One region of the Xenorhabdus ishibashii genome, then DNA from elsewhere that is predicted to be linked to it. Evidence: predicted binding sites of a transcription regulator. Region 1 holds the regulator's gene; the other holds the start of a gene.
The links. Region 1 encodes LexA, which represses DNA repair genes until DNA is damaged. Its sites were predicted from a motif close to TNCTGTATGTACATACAGNA; they were not measured.

Region 2: dinB (DNA polymerase IV) is a predicted target of LexA. The motif match lies at 3,421-3,440, and genes of this name have one in related genera.

What each region holds. Positions count from the first base shown of each region.
Region 1 covers NZ_NJAK01000001.1:1,074,449-1,082,570, forward strand. Annotated here, with positions in the region: gene Xish_RS05035 (site-specific DNA-methyltransferase) at 1-33, opposite strand, end outside; gene Xish_RS05040 (hypothetical protein) at 566-1,075, opposite strand; gene Xish_RS18545 (hypothetical protein) at 1,375-1,818, opposite strand; gene Xish_RS05050 (hypothetical protein) at 1,905-2,156, shown strand; gene Xish_RS05055 (PDDEXK family nuclease) at 2,436-3,434, opposite strand; gene Xish_RS05060 (DUF1266 domain-containing protein) at 3,464-4,525, opposite strand; gene zur (zinc uptake transcriptional repressor Zur) at 4,991-5,503, shown strand; gene lexA (transcriptional repressor LexA) at 5,652-6,269, opposite strand; gene Xish_RS05075 (diacylglycerol kinase) at 6,388-6,759, opposite strand; gene plsB (glycerol-3-phosphate 1-O-acyltransferase PlsB) at 6,897-8,122, shown strand, end outside.
Region 2 covers NZ_NJAK01000001.1:2,750,943-2,759,064, forward strand. Annotated here, with positions in the region: gene Xish_RS13110 (ATP-binding cassette domain-containing protein) at 1-1,835, opposite strand, end outside; gene Xish_RS13115 (multidrug effflux MFS transporter) at 1,841-3,079, opposite strand; gene dinB (DNA polymerase IV) at 3,461-4,516, shown strand; gene pepD (beta-Ala-His dipeptidase) at 4,579-6,039, opposite strand; gene gpt (xanthine phosphoribosyltransferase) at 6,300-6,761, shown strand; gene frsA (esterase FrsA) at 6,777-8,024, shown strand; gene crl (sigma factor-binding protein Crl) at 8,096-8,122, shown strand, end outside.

The sequences.
Region 1 (8,122 bases):
CCAAGTGAAGTTATAGCATTCTTCAATTGCCATCAACGAGTTCCCTGTAATGAATAGGTTGCCCTCAGAATCGAGGGCGGTAGATACGCAGCGCGTATTGATAACAGGCCGTGCCTGTATGATTTCAGATGCTAAATTGTGATCCTGCCAATATGAGCGTTTGCGATCGGCTGGAATAGGTAAATCCGCAACGCACCCAACACTTTCTCGGTAGTTGGCGACCAAAAAACAAAAAGCCACGCCATGCGCAGCCTTGAATTTGAACCGCTCGGAATTCCTAACTATTTGAATTTGTTCCGATGCCGGAATTCCCATATCGGGATTTTGAACTACCGAGGATTCTTAGGTAGTTGGATTTACTACGGGTAGATAGCAAAAAACCCCGCGAGTGCGAGGTTTGGAATTTATTCCGACCTCTCAGCCGGAGTGGTTGGAGTCCCAGACCTAAGTCGAAGTAACCAACTGGGCGGAATCGATAACAAGCGCCGCCCCGATTTGCCTTGTTACCCGCTCTTTCGCTTCTTGCTCCGAGCATACCTAAAATATACACTCCCATAACTTTTTTTCAAGTTATTTCAGAAATATTTATTGTTTCTATTCCTTTTTGTGAGCGCTCTCGCACTATTTCATCCTGCAACACCATATAAACTTTGGCATGAAATAAACTAATACACCATTTCACCCGATCAATACATTGTTTGATGGTCAACCACGGAGCAATGTCACTCTGCATATAATTTGCGAGAGTTTGCACGGTGTTTCTGCGAAGATAATAATCAGTGGCGAGGACATATACAGGGTTGGACTTACTAAAAGCTTTTAAGATAGCCTGCTCTACAAAATCAGCTTCATCTACATCGTTGGCGCGTTGAAACATGTCGCTGAGTGATTGCTTGGGAAATAAAATCATGTGGGCTTTTTTCAGTAATTCCTCCCCTCTATATCCGGCAGTTCTTAGGCTATCGAATACATCCATAAACTTCTCTTGCTGCTCTCCTGACCACCCACTTACAAATCGCCATATTCCATCGCAGCCACCACCGCCATATCTTCCAGAATAGGCTGAGCCACCCATTTCATCAGCCCATAGTGATAAGATTGCTTTGACCCATCGCTCCTGTGCTGGCGTTAATCTGCGCACTTTGCCTAGGTATGATTTCCTTGGCGCATTGGCTACCCTCCGGTTCCATTCCTGAATAAATTATTAATTCGACCATTATTTAATCACCACACAAGGCGCGATGTAGCTAATTCTGGCGGGTTTTAATTTAAACCAACCCAACGTTACCACTTATGGCATTTAATCGCCCCTGTGTTAATCTCAGGAGCAAATAACGGCATTCACAAATGTGATAGTGGCTGTGATTTGGCATTTCATTTATTAAATCCCCTTAACCAACCAATAATGTGATAATTCTCATCGTCGGATAAACCATTTTTATATTTCTCTCTGGTTTTTCTGTGATAGTGCATTTGGATAATGGCAAAAAGCCAGAAGCATGTGGGATACAAGGTGATAAGTAATAAGAACGTTATTAGCTTTACTATAAATTCAGGTAACTGCCTAATCTCACAATCTAAAAAATCATCTACTCCATCTCTGCTGAGTACGTATTTTATTGACCTTAAAATGCGATTTAATTGAGAACAAATTACATCCCCAAGCGTGTAATCATACCCAGCCATTAACCAAGGAGAATTTATGTAAACCAAAGCGGATAGACCGCAGGCCAAATAGAGCCACCACGGTAAGGCAGCAAGAAAGCCAAACTTGCACCGGTTATCAGCGGCAAAGATGCGACAGGAACTCAAGGGCATGAGCGCGACCACTGCGAGAGTGTGGTAACTGACCATAGATCATTCACTGAGTGATCTATGGTGAGCTAATTACAGGGGAAATTTCTATGAACGAGAAAGATTACTGGCTGGAAAATACTCTCGACAATTTCTTTTTTCAGTCTCGGCAAAAACAATGCGAGAATTTCCGAAATAATCGCCAACCCAAACAACGCATGACCAAGCAGGAACGCGACACTGTTAACGCATTAACCAGTTTCATTACGACAGTAAATAGCGTTCCATCGAAAAAGTCAGTTTCAACCAAAACCAAGTCCCGCCGTAGATTGGAGTCAGGCGGGTTGACGGTGAGGGGGTGAGATTTTCTTTCTCAGATATTTAATCAGCATTGATGGAATATAAACTATAGCCGCGCTTATAAGGTACATCGTAACGAAATAAGCAAAGGTTTCTGGCGAAACACTAGGATAGTGCTCGCGTAGCCATAATTCGAGTGGCTCAGGACGAAACGCTATTAACAGGATGTAACCCAAAAAAGCAAAGTTCGATTTGTTAGCTTGCTTACCCAACCAACCAACAACCTTTTTCCATTTATTTCTATCCATAGATTAAATTTTATTCTCATTATTGTAGGGAATTTATTCTAACCGATTTCTGCGCGTTGGGGAATTCGAGGAACCACTACCGCCTGATGTGGTTAAACATAGCTGAGTACGATACTTTTTGTATTTATCTTCAGTTCCTTTAATTTCTTCATATTTTTTCAGTAACTGAAACGAACAAGTTTTATTATTTCGAAGATAGCTAAAACCAGACTCATCAATTAATTGATGCTCCTCAAGTGCTTTAACTGTATAAAAACCAATGTCTGACTTACGGAATCCTTGCTGGTAAGGTATTCCATTAACATACAGATTAAGTGATGAGTGATCTTTTTCATTGCTAGCAACTCTCTTTTCACGCTTTTTATGACGTACCTCTATCTGGTAATCCATCGCTTCGGGAAGAGGAACAATTTGCTCAATATTTAATAAAAGTTTTCCATTTACTCGAAAAGGCTGAAGACGAACACAAGTTATATCCATACCTATATCATTCATCCACAAAACTGATGTTGTAATCTCTTTAGAAAAGCTAGAAGCAGCTAAAACGATACGCGTTTCTTTAGCAAAATCACTATGCTGTGGAGAGTCCCATGCCAGAAAATCCAACAGCGAACTTTCAGCATCAATATCTTGCCCTGTTTGACTCAAAAATTCCCTGTAAGCACTAACAGCCTGTTCCCACGTTAGATTCGAAACCATAGCAGCGTACCGGATCGCCTGAAGTTCCATATGACCACCATCGTCATCCCGTTTAAGCTCGATAACGACGAGATTGGCAGACTTATCGATACCAAGTAAATCAAGACGGCGATTAGAGCCAACAAAGTGACTATATTCTTCAGCAATCACTAATGTATCTGGGCTGATGGCTTCAATTTGTGATTTTAAAAAGCGCTGAATGTCTTGTCGTTCTTTCAGCTTTTCTGCTTCAAATGAAGTCATTTCAACTTTTATTAACGAATCCTGTGCTAACTCATATATTGCCATGTTTGTACTTACACTATATTTCTTGTTATTGTTCCTTTGTGCCATATAGTATACATAACTATCCCTACAGGCTATTAATGCAAGACACGAATTTCAATATGGTTATTATCCTCATCCATTACTTCATCGTCGTCGAGTGAACCTTCCATTTGTTGATCGCGCAATATGGAATTTACAACATCAGCAAAACCATCTTTCATATATTGCTCCATAAAAATACCTTTCGGGTTTGGCCAAGGTAATTTAGCCATCGGCCAGTCACAATACTCTTTGTAAAACAAAAATTCTTTCAGGCGCCCTTTTACTTTGTCAAAATCCCGACTCCAGTAAGCATTACCTAACCGATAATTCGTGTAGAATTCATCAAAGCTGCCAAAAATTTCATAAACATAATCGGCTGTTTTGAGTATATTTTTCCACGCCGTTGCTTCACTAATATAGCCCGCAGCAAAACAATTTCGGCTGAGTACAATCGCCCGCCAAAGATCAAACCCCCAAAGTAAGGCGGGAGGGCGTCCATTAATTGAACGAGAACATTGCTGTACATATTCCTCTGGCTCTTCAATTAAACTGCCAAGTACCTTAAACATGTCCCCATCGGTAAAAACTGCATCAACCGCAAAACGCTCTGAGTGCATTCCCGCCCATAAATTATGCAATATTTTCCAATAATCTTTTTCATCAAGTATTCCCCAATCTTTATAGATCCGAGATTGGTGAGGTTCTGCATCTGATAAAGGTAAGATACGATATTGGTAATTATCGTGGGAAACACGGCTTTTTAAAGGGTAATGCTCTAATGTTTCTATCCAAAAACCATCGTAATAACAACTAATTATATGCAATCGCAATGCCTGACGCTTTTCTTCCGGCAAAACAGAACACTTTGCCTGTAAGTAATAACGTTTCTGTTCGGTAATCGGGAGATTTTTGATGCGTTGGAAACTATAAATAGAGAAATATATCCCAAGTAAGCTCAAGCCAATTAAGCTAGCCCAAAGTATATATCCCTTTGAAGGTACGTTATTAACATCAAAGATCAGTATCGTTACTCCGACAGATAATACACTCAGAAAAAGTGTTGCAATCCAAAGAACACCTAAACCCACTACCTGAATAGGTTTGAGAAATGTCACCCTTTTTCTTTCCTTAAGGATATTTTTGATTATCCGAAAGCCATTAACAGGAAATCTTCTATTATTCGGGTGGTTTTGCAATAATTCTTTCATTTTTAATCCATTAATTAAATAAGATGTATTTAGAATATTTAAAATACCATTTCCGTTGTTAATTATGAATAAACTATATTTAACTACATGTAGTTTCAATCCAAGAAACATAATTATTCAAATCAATCAACTTGATCTCGCAGATATTATCCAATATTTTCAACTTTATTTTCTCCGTTTTTTAGCCCATTTTATTGTTCTTATCCACGGATTAACTTTATTTTCAAGTATCTCATCATGACAAGATAACCACTCTTTTTCACGGGTATATTACACATCAGACGAGAACTGAACATCATATCGATACCACTCTCAGGTTAAAAAACATGATAACATTAAAGTCATTAGCATCGTGTAGGTGTGAGAGGTGTAATGAAAACTATCAATCAAAAAAAGTTATTGGCACAGGCTGAAGCAATCTGCCTGTCAAGAGGGGTTCGTTTGACACCTCAACGCCTTGAAATTCTTCGTTTAATCACTGAACAGCCTAGTGCGATAAGCGCTTATGATCTGCTGGATTTATTGCGTGAAGTCGAGCCACAAGCCAAGCCTCCAACGGTTTATCGTGGATTGGAGTTTCTGCTGGAACAAGGCTTTATTCACAAAATAGAATCCACAAACAGCTATGTGCTGTGTCATCATTTTGAAGAGCCATGTCATACTTCGGCAATGTTTATCTGTGAATTTTGTGGTTCGGTAACCGAAAAGGATGCAAAGGATATTGAATCAGCTATTCAACAGTTAGCTCAGGGTACGGGATTTCACTTGCGAAATAGTGTGATAGAAGTTCATGGTATGTGTTCTTCCTGCCATGAGATTGAATCCTGCACAAAGCGTGATACATGCCAGCACAATCATTCGGTTGAAGAAAATAAAAAGAAATAAGAAAAAACGCTTGAGGCCAAATTGAGTAATGAGGCGGTCATAACTGATATAATCATATATTTTCAGGTTCCCGCTAAACTTAAGTTTAACGGGTTTTGGGAAAAATGACCGCCCCAGAATGGCAAACTGCAATCATCCGCCTTTACAATCAGAACCAGTCTCCGCTACGAATAACGCCAACGGCCAATCCTTCAATAGTGAAATTCTGTTCGCTCAAATCAACAACAATGGGTTTAAATTCCGGATTCTCAGCAATCAGTTCAATTTTGTTTCCTGTTTGTCTGAAGCGTTTTACTGTAACTTCATCTTCAATCCGCGCCACAATGACTTGCCCATTATGAACATCCTGGGTTTTATGCACAGCCAGTAAATCTCCGTCCATAATCCCAATGTCTTTCATGGACATACCACTGACACGTAACAGAAAATCAGCGCTTGGTTTGAATAATTCAGGATCAACCTTATAGTGACTTTCGATGTGTTCCTGAGCCAGCAGTGGTTCCCCAGCAGCAACACGACCGATCAACGGCAATCCTGCCCCTGCATCTTGCTCTTCAAGCAGCAAACGGATACCTCTGGATGCACCAGAGATAATCTCTATCACCCCTTTACGCGCAAGTGCCTTTAAATGCTCTTCTGCTGCGTTAGGTGAACGAAAACCAAGACGCGCTGCAATTTCAGCACGTGTTGGTGGCATACCCGTTTGCGAAATATGGTCACGCACCAAGTCATAGACTTGCTGCTGCCTGGCAGTTAATGCTTTCATTTCGCCCCCTGTTTGTTTATACAGTCAAGCTGTGAGTATATACAGGTAAAATCGAATTGGGAACCTGTCAGCATGTAAAAGCAGCTAAATAACGTATTTGATGAAAAAATACGCCACCTCAGCGCACAAAATGCGACCAAAAGATCATTCCCCAAGTGAACAGCGCCAAGAGTATGGTGAGCAATACAGCCGCTGACCCCATATCTTTCGCTCTACCTGATAATTCATGATATTCACTACCGATGCGATCCACGACTGCTTCTATGGCACTATTGAGGATTTCGACAATGACCACCAGCATAACAGAACCAATCAGGAGGAGCCTCTCAAGTAAGCCAATGTCTAAAGAAAATGCAATGATGATCGCAAATATGGCAGCAATTGCTTCTTGCCGGAATGCCGCTTCATTTTGCCATGCTGCCTTGATTCCTTTCGCCGAATATCCAGCCGCTTTAATGATGCGGCTCAAACCTGTTGATTGATTTGCCATAAAAATTTTCTTTAATGAACTTAATAATTGTATGGTTATATAACTTTTAGCTCTTATTATTGTCTTATTTCCACAGATCTCAAAACCTGTTTCTGGTATCCTTGCGATGCATTGCTAACAAGAGGCTTAAAGCAGTTATGTCAGGTTGGCGTAAAATATATTATAAATTATTGAATTTACCACTAAAATTATTAGTAAAAAGTAAACTAATCCCTACGGATCCCATTGCGGAACTGCGTCTTGATACGACTCGGCCTATTTTGTACATATTGCCGTATCACTCAAAAACAGACTTATTGACTCTACGTCAACAATGTCTGGCGCAAGATTTGCCTGATCCGTTAAATCCTTTGGAAATTGGTGACACACAGCTTCCTAGTTGTGTCTTTATCGATAACGGACCACGTGTATTCCGTTGTTATGCGCCAAAACATGAATCTGTGAGAATTTTTCACTCTTATCTGGACTTGCATCATAATAATCCCGATCTGGATATCCAGATGGTGCCAGTTTCCGTCATGTTTGGTCGCTCCCCAGGACGCGAAGGGCAAGAAGGGCATACAACCCCACAATTACGTTTGCTAAATGGCGTGCAGAAGTTTTTTGCGATCTTATGGCTTGGACGCGATAGTTTTGTCCGTTTCTCCACACCTGTGTCTTTACGCCGTATGGCCGATGAACATGGTACAGATAATATCATCGCCAATAAGCTCGCCCGTGTGGCTAGAATGCACTATTCCCGCCAACGTCTTGCGGCTGTTGGGCCTCGTTTGCCTGCCAGACAAGATCTGTTCAACAAGTTACTGACATCAAAAGCAATAGAAAAAGCGATTGCTGATGAAGCTCGTAGCAAGAAAATTTCTCCAGAAAAGGCCAAGCAGAACGCCATCAATATGCTGGAAGAGATTGCGGCAGATTTTTCCTATGAAACAGTACGCTTGACCGATCGGGTTTTAAGTTGGACCTGGAACCGTTTGTATCAAGGCATCAATGTTCATAACGCCGAGCGAGTTCGCCAGTTGGCACAAGACGGCCATGAACTGGTTTATGTTCCATGTCATCGTAGCCATATGGACTACCTTTTGCTCTCTTATGTACTCTATCACCAAGGGCTGGTTCCACCGCACATTGCGGCGGGCATTAACCTGAATTTCTGGCCTGCCGGCCCGATATTCCGTCGTCTCGGAGCGTTCTTTATCCGCCGCACGTTTAAAGGCAATAAGCTCTATTCAACCATCTTTCGTGAATATCTTGGTGAATTGTTTACCCGCGGTTATTCGGTTGAATACTTTGTCGAAGGAGGACGCTCCCGTACCGGCCGTTTGCTTGATCCCAAAACGGGTACGCTCTCCATGACCTTGCA
Region 2 (8,122 bases), 1.7 Mb from region 1:
GTTGCCTGAGTAATACTCATATTCATGAGTTCAACAATCATTTTTCCTTTATATTTATAATTTAAAGTTTTTTTATTGAATTTTTGCCCCTGACAAGCTTCACAAGGCAAGGATATCGAATCCATAAAAGCCAAATCGGTTTCAATCACGCCTAATCCTTTGCATTCCGGACATCCGCCCTTCGCATTGGGGGAAAACCACGATTTATCCACGTGATTAGCCAGCGCAAAACGCTCTCGGATGTGTTCAAAAATACCGCTCCACGATGCAATATGTGAGCGTTTCGAGGTATGAATGGGTTTTTGGTCGATAACAACCGCATTTGTACATTGAGGAACAACCTCTCCCATAATTAAGGAGCTTTTTCCGGAGCCTGCTACGCCACTGACAGCAAGCATTATTCCCAGCGGAACCTCTATCGATATCTCTTTAAGATTATGTAGTGTTGCGTTTCTGACAGAGATATAACCAAGTGGTTTTTCGGGATTTCGATTAAGGCGGGTTGTTTGAGACAGATATTTTCCTGTTAATGTGCCAGAGGCTCGTAACCCACTCAGATTGCCCTGATAAGTGATAATTCCACCGTTATCACCTGCACAGGGGCCTAAATCAATGACATGATCTGCGATTTTAATGACATCCGGGTCATGTTCGACCATCAAGATAGTGTTGCCCTTGTCACGTAATTGCTGAATCAGTGTATTAAGTTTTGCTATATCGGCGGGATGTAATCCGGTGCTGGGTTCATCAATGATATAAGTCATTCCGGTGAGACTGCTGCCTAAATGTCGCACCATTTTTAATCGTTGCGACTCTCCACCTGATAATGTTGGGGTTGAACGGTTAAGGTTTAGATATCCCAGACCGACAGAGCACATTGAGGCTAAACGTTCTTTTAAGGCATCAATTAGCGTGCTCACTGAAGGAGCAACCAGTGTTGCGATAAACTGGCTCAGCGCTATAATCGGCATATCGACACAATCACCGATACTTTTACCCTGAATTGAGCATGACAGGATCTGTTTATTAAGTCTCTGTCCATGACAGGCAGGACACTGTTTCATTGAAACAATATTCCGAAATTCTTCACTTTGGTACTCTTTGTTATCTTTTACAAGATAACTGCGCGTGAATCTGGGAATGAGTCCTTCAAATCGGGCAGATTTAGGCCAGTCAGGGGATGGGGTGGTCGGTGCAATGTTATCCGCGTAAAGCAAAAGCTGGCGTTCTTCTGTCGAATAATCGGCGATTTTCTTATTATTATCAAACAACCCCGAATGAACATATCGGCGCCACCGCCAGGTGCCTGGTGCAAATGAGGAATATGCGATTGCACCTTCATTCAGAGATTTGTCTTCATTCAGCAGTTTTTTTACATCTATCGTACTGGCAATGCCCAGCCCCTCACAATTGGGGCACATACCTGATGGGTGGTTGAAAGAGAAAATGTTGGAATACCCGACAAAGGGTTTACCGATTCGGGAAAACAAAAGGCGCAATAAAGTATAAATATCTGATGCTGTACCCACCGTCGAGCGGACATTTTCCCCAATCCGCCTTTGGTTAATGATAATCGCGGTGGTAAGGTTATTTATCTCATCGACATCAGGCTGACCATAGTACGGTAACCGATGCCGAATATAAGGCGGAAAAGTATCATTGAGCTGTCTTTGGGATTCCGCAGCAATTGTACCGAATACAAGAGAGCTTTTACCTGAACCAGAAACACCAGTGAACACAGTGATGACATTCTTAGGAATACGTAAATCAATACTCTTAAGGTTATTTTGCCTTGCACCACGAATTACAATAGTGTTTTGTTCATGATTTCTCATTTCATTTATCTCCTTACACGCACTAACATCAGGGAAAAGAGAGTGATAATCCCACAGCCGATTAATACAATAGATATAGGAAACAGAGACACAGATTTGCCAAGACCAGTTAAAAATGCCGTCAAAGAAGCCGCGCCAAATTGAAGAGCACCGAGGATAGCAGAGCCAGCCCCTCTTACATCAGGAACTGCTGTTAATGCTAAACTAGCTGCATTGCCAAAAATAAATGCCATCGTAAACATAAGCATCATGAAAATTGCCGTCGTTAACTCAAGCTGATAGAGGCTGAGATAATTCACAATCAGTAGCAAACAAGCTAAGACGAAAGTGGTTACAACACCAATTATGACAAGCGTTCTGGCACCGAACCGCTCAACCCATCGGGCACTCAGTATGCTGCTGAACATCATAATTCCGGCATTAATCGCAAATACAATGGAAAAAAATCCAGGACTGAATTTAAACATGGACTGGTATATAAAAGGTGATGCTGAAATATAGGCAAACAGTGCCCCAAAAGTAGAGGAGAATATTAGGGTATATCCCATATAGGTTCTATTTTTGAACAGTTTTAAAAATTGCTTAACCAGACTGTTCTTATTGCCACCAGATGCTGATTTATCCGGTAAACTTTCCGGTACATAAACGAACGTTAAGGTGGTAATTATCAGTGAAATAACCGCCATAAAGATAAATACAACCTGCCACGGGAAATAAGCAGCAATTCCTCCTATCAATGGAGCAACTATTGGTGCTGCACCTTGTATTGCCAGCATTAGATTGAAATAGTAAGCGGCTTTGTTACCGAAACTGAGGTCGGAAACAATGGCTCGTGTCAGAACAATACCTGATGCGCCACCAGCACCTTGAAAAAAGCGGCTAATGATTAACATCTCAATATTTGCAGATAATGAACAAGCAATTGATGCTACAGTTAGCAAAATCATGCCACCTAATAACAGTTTTCTCCTGCCAATAGCATCCGACCAGGGACCAATGATTAATTGTCCAATTGCAAGACCCGCCATAAAGGAAGTTAGACTTAATTGAATACCAGCCTGAGTCGTGACTAGTGCATGTGACATGGCGGGGAATAAAGGAAGGTATATGTCGGTTGAAAGAGCGCCAATGGCACTCAACATTCCCAGAACCAGAACAAGTTTGAATCCCAGTTCACTCTTTTGGTTAGGTGAAGCGGTTTGATTTAAATAACTGTTACTTATTGTGTTTTCTGATTTTTTCACTGTCATTCATCTCGGATAATAAAAATATTATGAAGACTATAACACCGCAAAAAAATGATTTCAAAATAGAAATTATACTCTTCGTGGTGCTGACAAAATCCATGCGATATTGAATCCTATTCAACCTTTTTGATTAGATGAGGTAATTGTTGTAAGAATATGTTATTTATTATATTTATTGTTTTTTGTTGTCATTTTCATCGTAATATAAGATAGCATAAAATCTATGGCTTAGGGTAAATTTGATTTCAAAATGGAAATTATTTTTATCCTATAAGGATATCCAAGAAATCAATTTGTTGAATTTTTGCTGAAAAATTAGCTAGAGTTTCATGATCTCTTTCTGTATATTTATACAGTTGTTTGGCATGGGGAGAGCAGATGCGAAAAATTATTCATATTGATATGGATTGCTTTTTTGCTGCCATCGAAATGCGGGATAATCCTTCCCTTCGCGATATTCCGGTTGCAGTTGGCGGGAGCGCTGATCGAAGGGGGGTAATTAGCACGGCAAATTACCCTGCCCGTCGTTTTGGGGTGCATAGTGCGATGTCCACCGCCATGGCATTAAAGCTTTGCCCCCAATTGAAAGTTATTCCTGGCAGAATGGCGCATTATAAAGAAATATCTCAACATATCCGCCAAATTTTTTCCCGTTACACTGAATTGATTGAACCTCTTTCTTTAGATGAAGCCTATTTGGATGTGACGAATTGCCATTATTGTCACGGTTCTGCCACGTTGATTGCTCAAGAAATTCGTCAGATAATTTTTGATGAATTGCAGTTAACCGCTTCCGCAGGCGTTGCACCCGTCAGGTTTTTAGCCAAAATTGCTTCTGATATCAATAAACCCAATGGGCAATATGTTATTTCTCCTGAACAAGTAGAGGCTTTTGTTAACTCATTGCCATTACGCAAAATTCCTGGTGTCGGAAAAGTCACAGCCAAGCGTTTATCAGACATGGGATTGGAAACCTGTTCTGATGTGCAACGTTATGACAAGCTGATACTAATAAAAAGTTTGGGTAAGTTTGGATTGTCACTTTGGGAACGCTGTCACGGTATTGATGAAAGACCAATTACACAGGAACGCTTGCGTAAATCGGTTGGGGTAGAAAGAACTTTGGCGCAGGATATCCATCAATGGCATGAATGTGTGGAGCTGATTGAAAAACTTTATCCTGAGCTGAAAAAACGGCTGGAAAAGGTAAAGCCTGATCTCCGCATTGCCCGCCAAGGTATCAAATTAAAGTTTGATGATTTTCAATTGACAACACAGGAACATGTCCACCCTATGTTGGATAAACACGATCTGATTCAAATAGCCAGGCAGGCTTGGGAAACACGCAGGGAAGGGCGAGGAGTCAGGTTGGTAGGTCTGCATGTGACATTACAAAACCCACAACTGGAACGCCAGCTTTTATTGGAATGGTAAGGTGTAAAAAACACAATCTCCCCCACAAGCAGATGGCAGGGGAGAGGCAGTATAACTTTCTATTATTCTTTAGCCGGAATAGCTTTTAGAATTGCAGTGAGTAGCTGCCAATATTGACCGACACTTTTAATGTGTACTTTCTCATCAGGGGAATGGGCACCCCGAATGGTTGGGCCGATAGAAACCATGTCCATAGCAGGATACGGTTTTTTGAAGAGTCCACACTCTAAACCGGCGTGGATCACCATAATGTTCGGCGTCTTATCGAAGAGTTGATGATAAGTTTCACGTACTAAATGCATGATTGGAGAATTGGCGTCAGGTTGCCAGCCCGGATAGCTGCCACTTGTCACGGTTTCTGCGCCAGACAGTTTTGCCAGCGAGTGCAGCATTTCAGCAACGTAAACCTTGCCACTTTCGATAAGTGAACGGATCAGGCAGATAATCTCGGCTTTCTCTTCGTCCATGGTGATAACGCCTACGTTCAGCGAAGTTTCTACAACACCTTTGGCTACATCACTCATACGAATAACACCATTCGGCATGCTATTGAGCATGGATATGAAGCGAGTCTGGCAATCTGCTGTTAGCGCTTGTGATGATGTTTCGGTTTCATCTAACAAGAGAGTAAGCTTATGTTCAACGACGGAGTATTCGTTTTTCAATGTCTCCAGATAGCTGCTTTTTATTTGATTGAGTTTTTCGGCTTTATCAGCAGGAATAGCAATCACGGCATAACCTTCACGAGGAATGGCATTGCGCAGGGTTCCGCCTTGCAGATGAATTAATTTCAGATCCAACTCACTGGAATACGCAGCCAGGAAACGAGCCAGTAATTTGTTGGCATTACCCAATCCAAGATGAATATCGCCACCAGAATGACCACCTTTTAATCCCTTAATAGTTAATTTCAGCGTCTTATAATTATCTGGCAGCGCTTCACGGGACAGTCGTAAGGTTGTGAAAAAATCAATGCCGCCCGCACAACCCATGTAGATTTCGCCTTCTTCTTCTGAATCGGTATTGATCAGAATATCAGCTTGCAGCCAGTCAGGTTTCAGGCCAAATGCGCCATCCATACCGGCTTCTTCAGTCATGGTCAGCAAAACCTCCAATGGGCCGTGTTTAACGGATTCATCCGCCAATACCGCCAAAGCGGAAGCCATACCGATACCGTTATCCGCGCCTAACGTTGTACCATCAGCCGTAACCCAATCACCATCAATATAAGGGCAAATAGGATCTTGTGTGAAATCATGTTGGGTATCGTTATTTTTTTGTGGAACCATATCAAGGTGCGCTTGAAGTACAACAGCTTTGCGGTTTTCCATGCCTTTTGAAGCTGGCTTTCTGATCAAAATATTACCCACTTCATCCCGCTCTACATGGAAGTCTTTGCTTGTTGCCCACTCAATAATATGGGATGCGAGAGCCTCTTCGTGATAGGAAGGATGAGGGATGGAGCAAATCTGGGCAAAAATATCCCATAAGGAGGGTGGGGATAGCGTTGATAATTCGGACACGGCGAATCTCCTGTAACTGAATCTTAATGAGAAGGAAGTGGTACTGTTTGACACATCAGGGCGTTTTTGTCATCTGCATTGGCCTAATATCCTGCTATGCTTGAGAATATCATTTTATTGCCAGCAATGGGCAGTAAGAATGAGGGCTTACCTTGTTTTTACTGGTTTTTGTTGGTTCAAATCACTATAATCTCGCGCAACCTTTTTTCCGCAAAAAAACGCTTTTCTGAAATATTCTTTAGTCTCCAGGATCTAACTTTATGAGTGAAAAATATGTTGTAACGTGGGATATGTTGCAAATACATGCCCGTCAATTGGCGCAACGTTTACTTCCCGTAGAACAGTGGAAAGGCATTATTGCCGTTAGCCGTGGTGGCCTTGTTCCGGGAGCGTTACTGGCTCGCGAATTGGGCATTCGTCATGTCGATACTGTCTGTATTTCCAGCTATGATCACGATAATCAGCGCGAGTTGAAAATACTAAAAAAAGCGGAAGGTGACGGTGAAGGGTTCATTGTTATTGATGATCTGGTTGATACCGGAGGCACTGCCCAGGCAATCCGTGAAATGTATCCTAAAGCTCACTTCGTCACGATTTTTGCCAAACCTGCCGGTCGCCCTCTTGTAGATGATTATGTTATTGACATTCCCCAAAACACATGGATTGAGCAGCCATGGGATATGGGCGTCGTTTTCGTTCCACCAGTTTGTGACAAACAGTAAGATTTTTCTTTTGTTATGACGAAAAAAAACCTTTCAGAATCGCTGTTTAAGCCTCGGTTTAAACATCGGGAAACCTCTACACTGGTAAAATATACTCACCCACAATCTGTAACTACCAGTGATAGTATGCTTGGTGGGGAGCGCCGCGAGCGTTGGTATCGCATGATTAATTGGCTCGCTTGGATCTGGAGGGGAGTCAATCCGCTGGAAATTCAAGATGTTCTCAGTCGGATTGCCGTGACAGATGCCGAGCGCAGTACTGAACATTTGTTGGATACTGTGATCGGCTATCGTAAAGGAAACTGGGCCTTTGAGTGGTCTCAGCAGGCAATGTACTGGCAACAGGAAGCATTGCGTACTGAAGATACGGAAAAAGCCGGAGCATATTGGTTAAAAGCTGCAACCCTATATAGTATTGCCGCTTATCCTCATTTGCGCGGTGATGAGCTGGCAGATCAGGCCATTGTGCTGGCTAATAAAGCCTATGAAAACGCAGCGCGTTTTTCTGACTATGAATTGAAAAAGCTGGAATTCCAGTTGGAAGGGGGGAAAAGTGTTACTGGATTATTGCACCTGCCTTCCCATGTACAAGGACCTTGTCCGACAATATTAGTTTGTGCCAGCCTCGATAATGTACAGAGTGATTGCTGGCGATTGTTTCGTGAACACTTCTCGCCTCTTGGTTTTGCCATGTTAACGGTGGATATGCCTTCTGTTGGTTATTCCGCTAAATTTACCTTGACGCAGGATACATGCGCACTTCATCAACAAGTTTTACAACAGCTAAATAGCGTGCCGTGGATTGATCATACTCGGGTAGGTGTATTTGGTTTTCGTTTTGGGGCAAATATCGCTGTTCGACTTGCCTATCTGGAGCCGAAACTGATTAAAGGCGTATCGGTAGTCGGCCCGATTGTGCATGAATTACTGCATGATGAAAAATTACAGCAGAAAATTCCGTCAATGTATATCGACGTCTTGGCTAGTCGCTTAGGTATTTATCACGTTGATGCAAAGAGATTGCGTTCAGAACTGGCATGTTATTCATTGAAGAATCAAGGGTTATTAGGTCGTCGTTGTACTGTGCCTATGTTGTCGGTGTATTGGGAAGATGATATTTTCAGCCCAAGGAAAGATTCGAAATTAATTGCTATGTCATCAATGGATGGTTCATTACGGGCTATTTCTGCTACATCAGTTTATAGTGGTTTCAATAAAGCATTACACGAAATAAGCGTATGGTTGAAAGATAAAGTTTTATAAAGCGAAATTTATCACTTGATATTTTTTAATTGTTTGATACAAAGGTGTTCTGTATATAAGGAGACCTTTGTATGACTTTACCTGCAAGTTATTCTAAA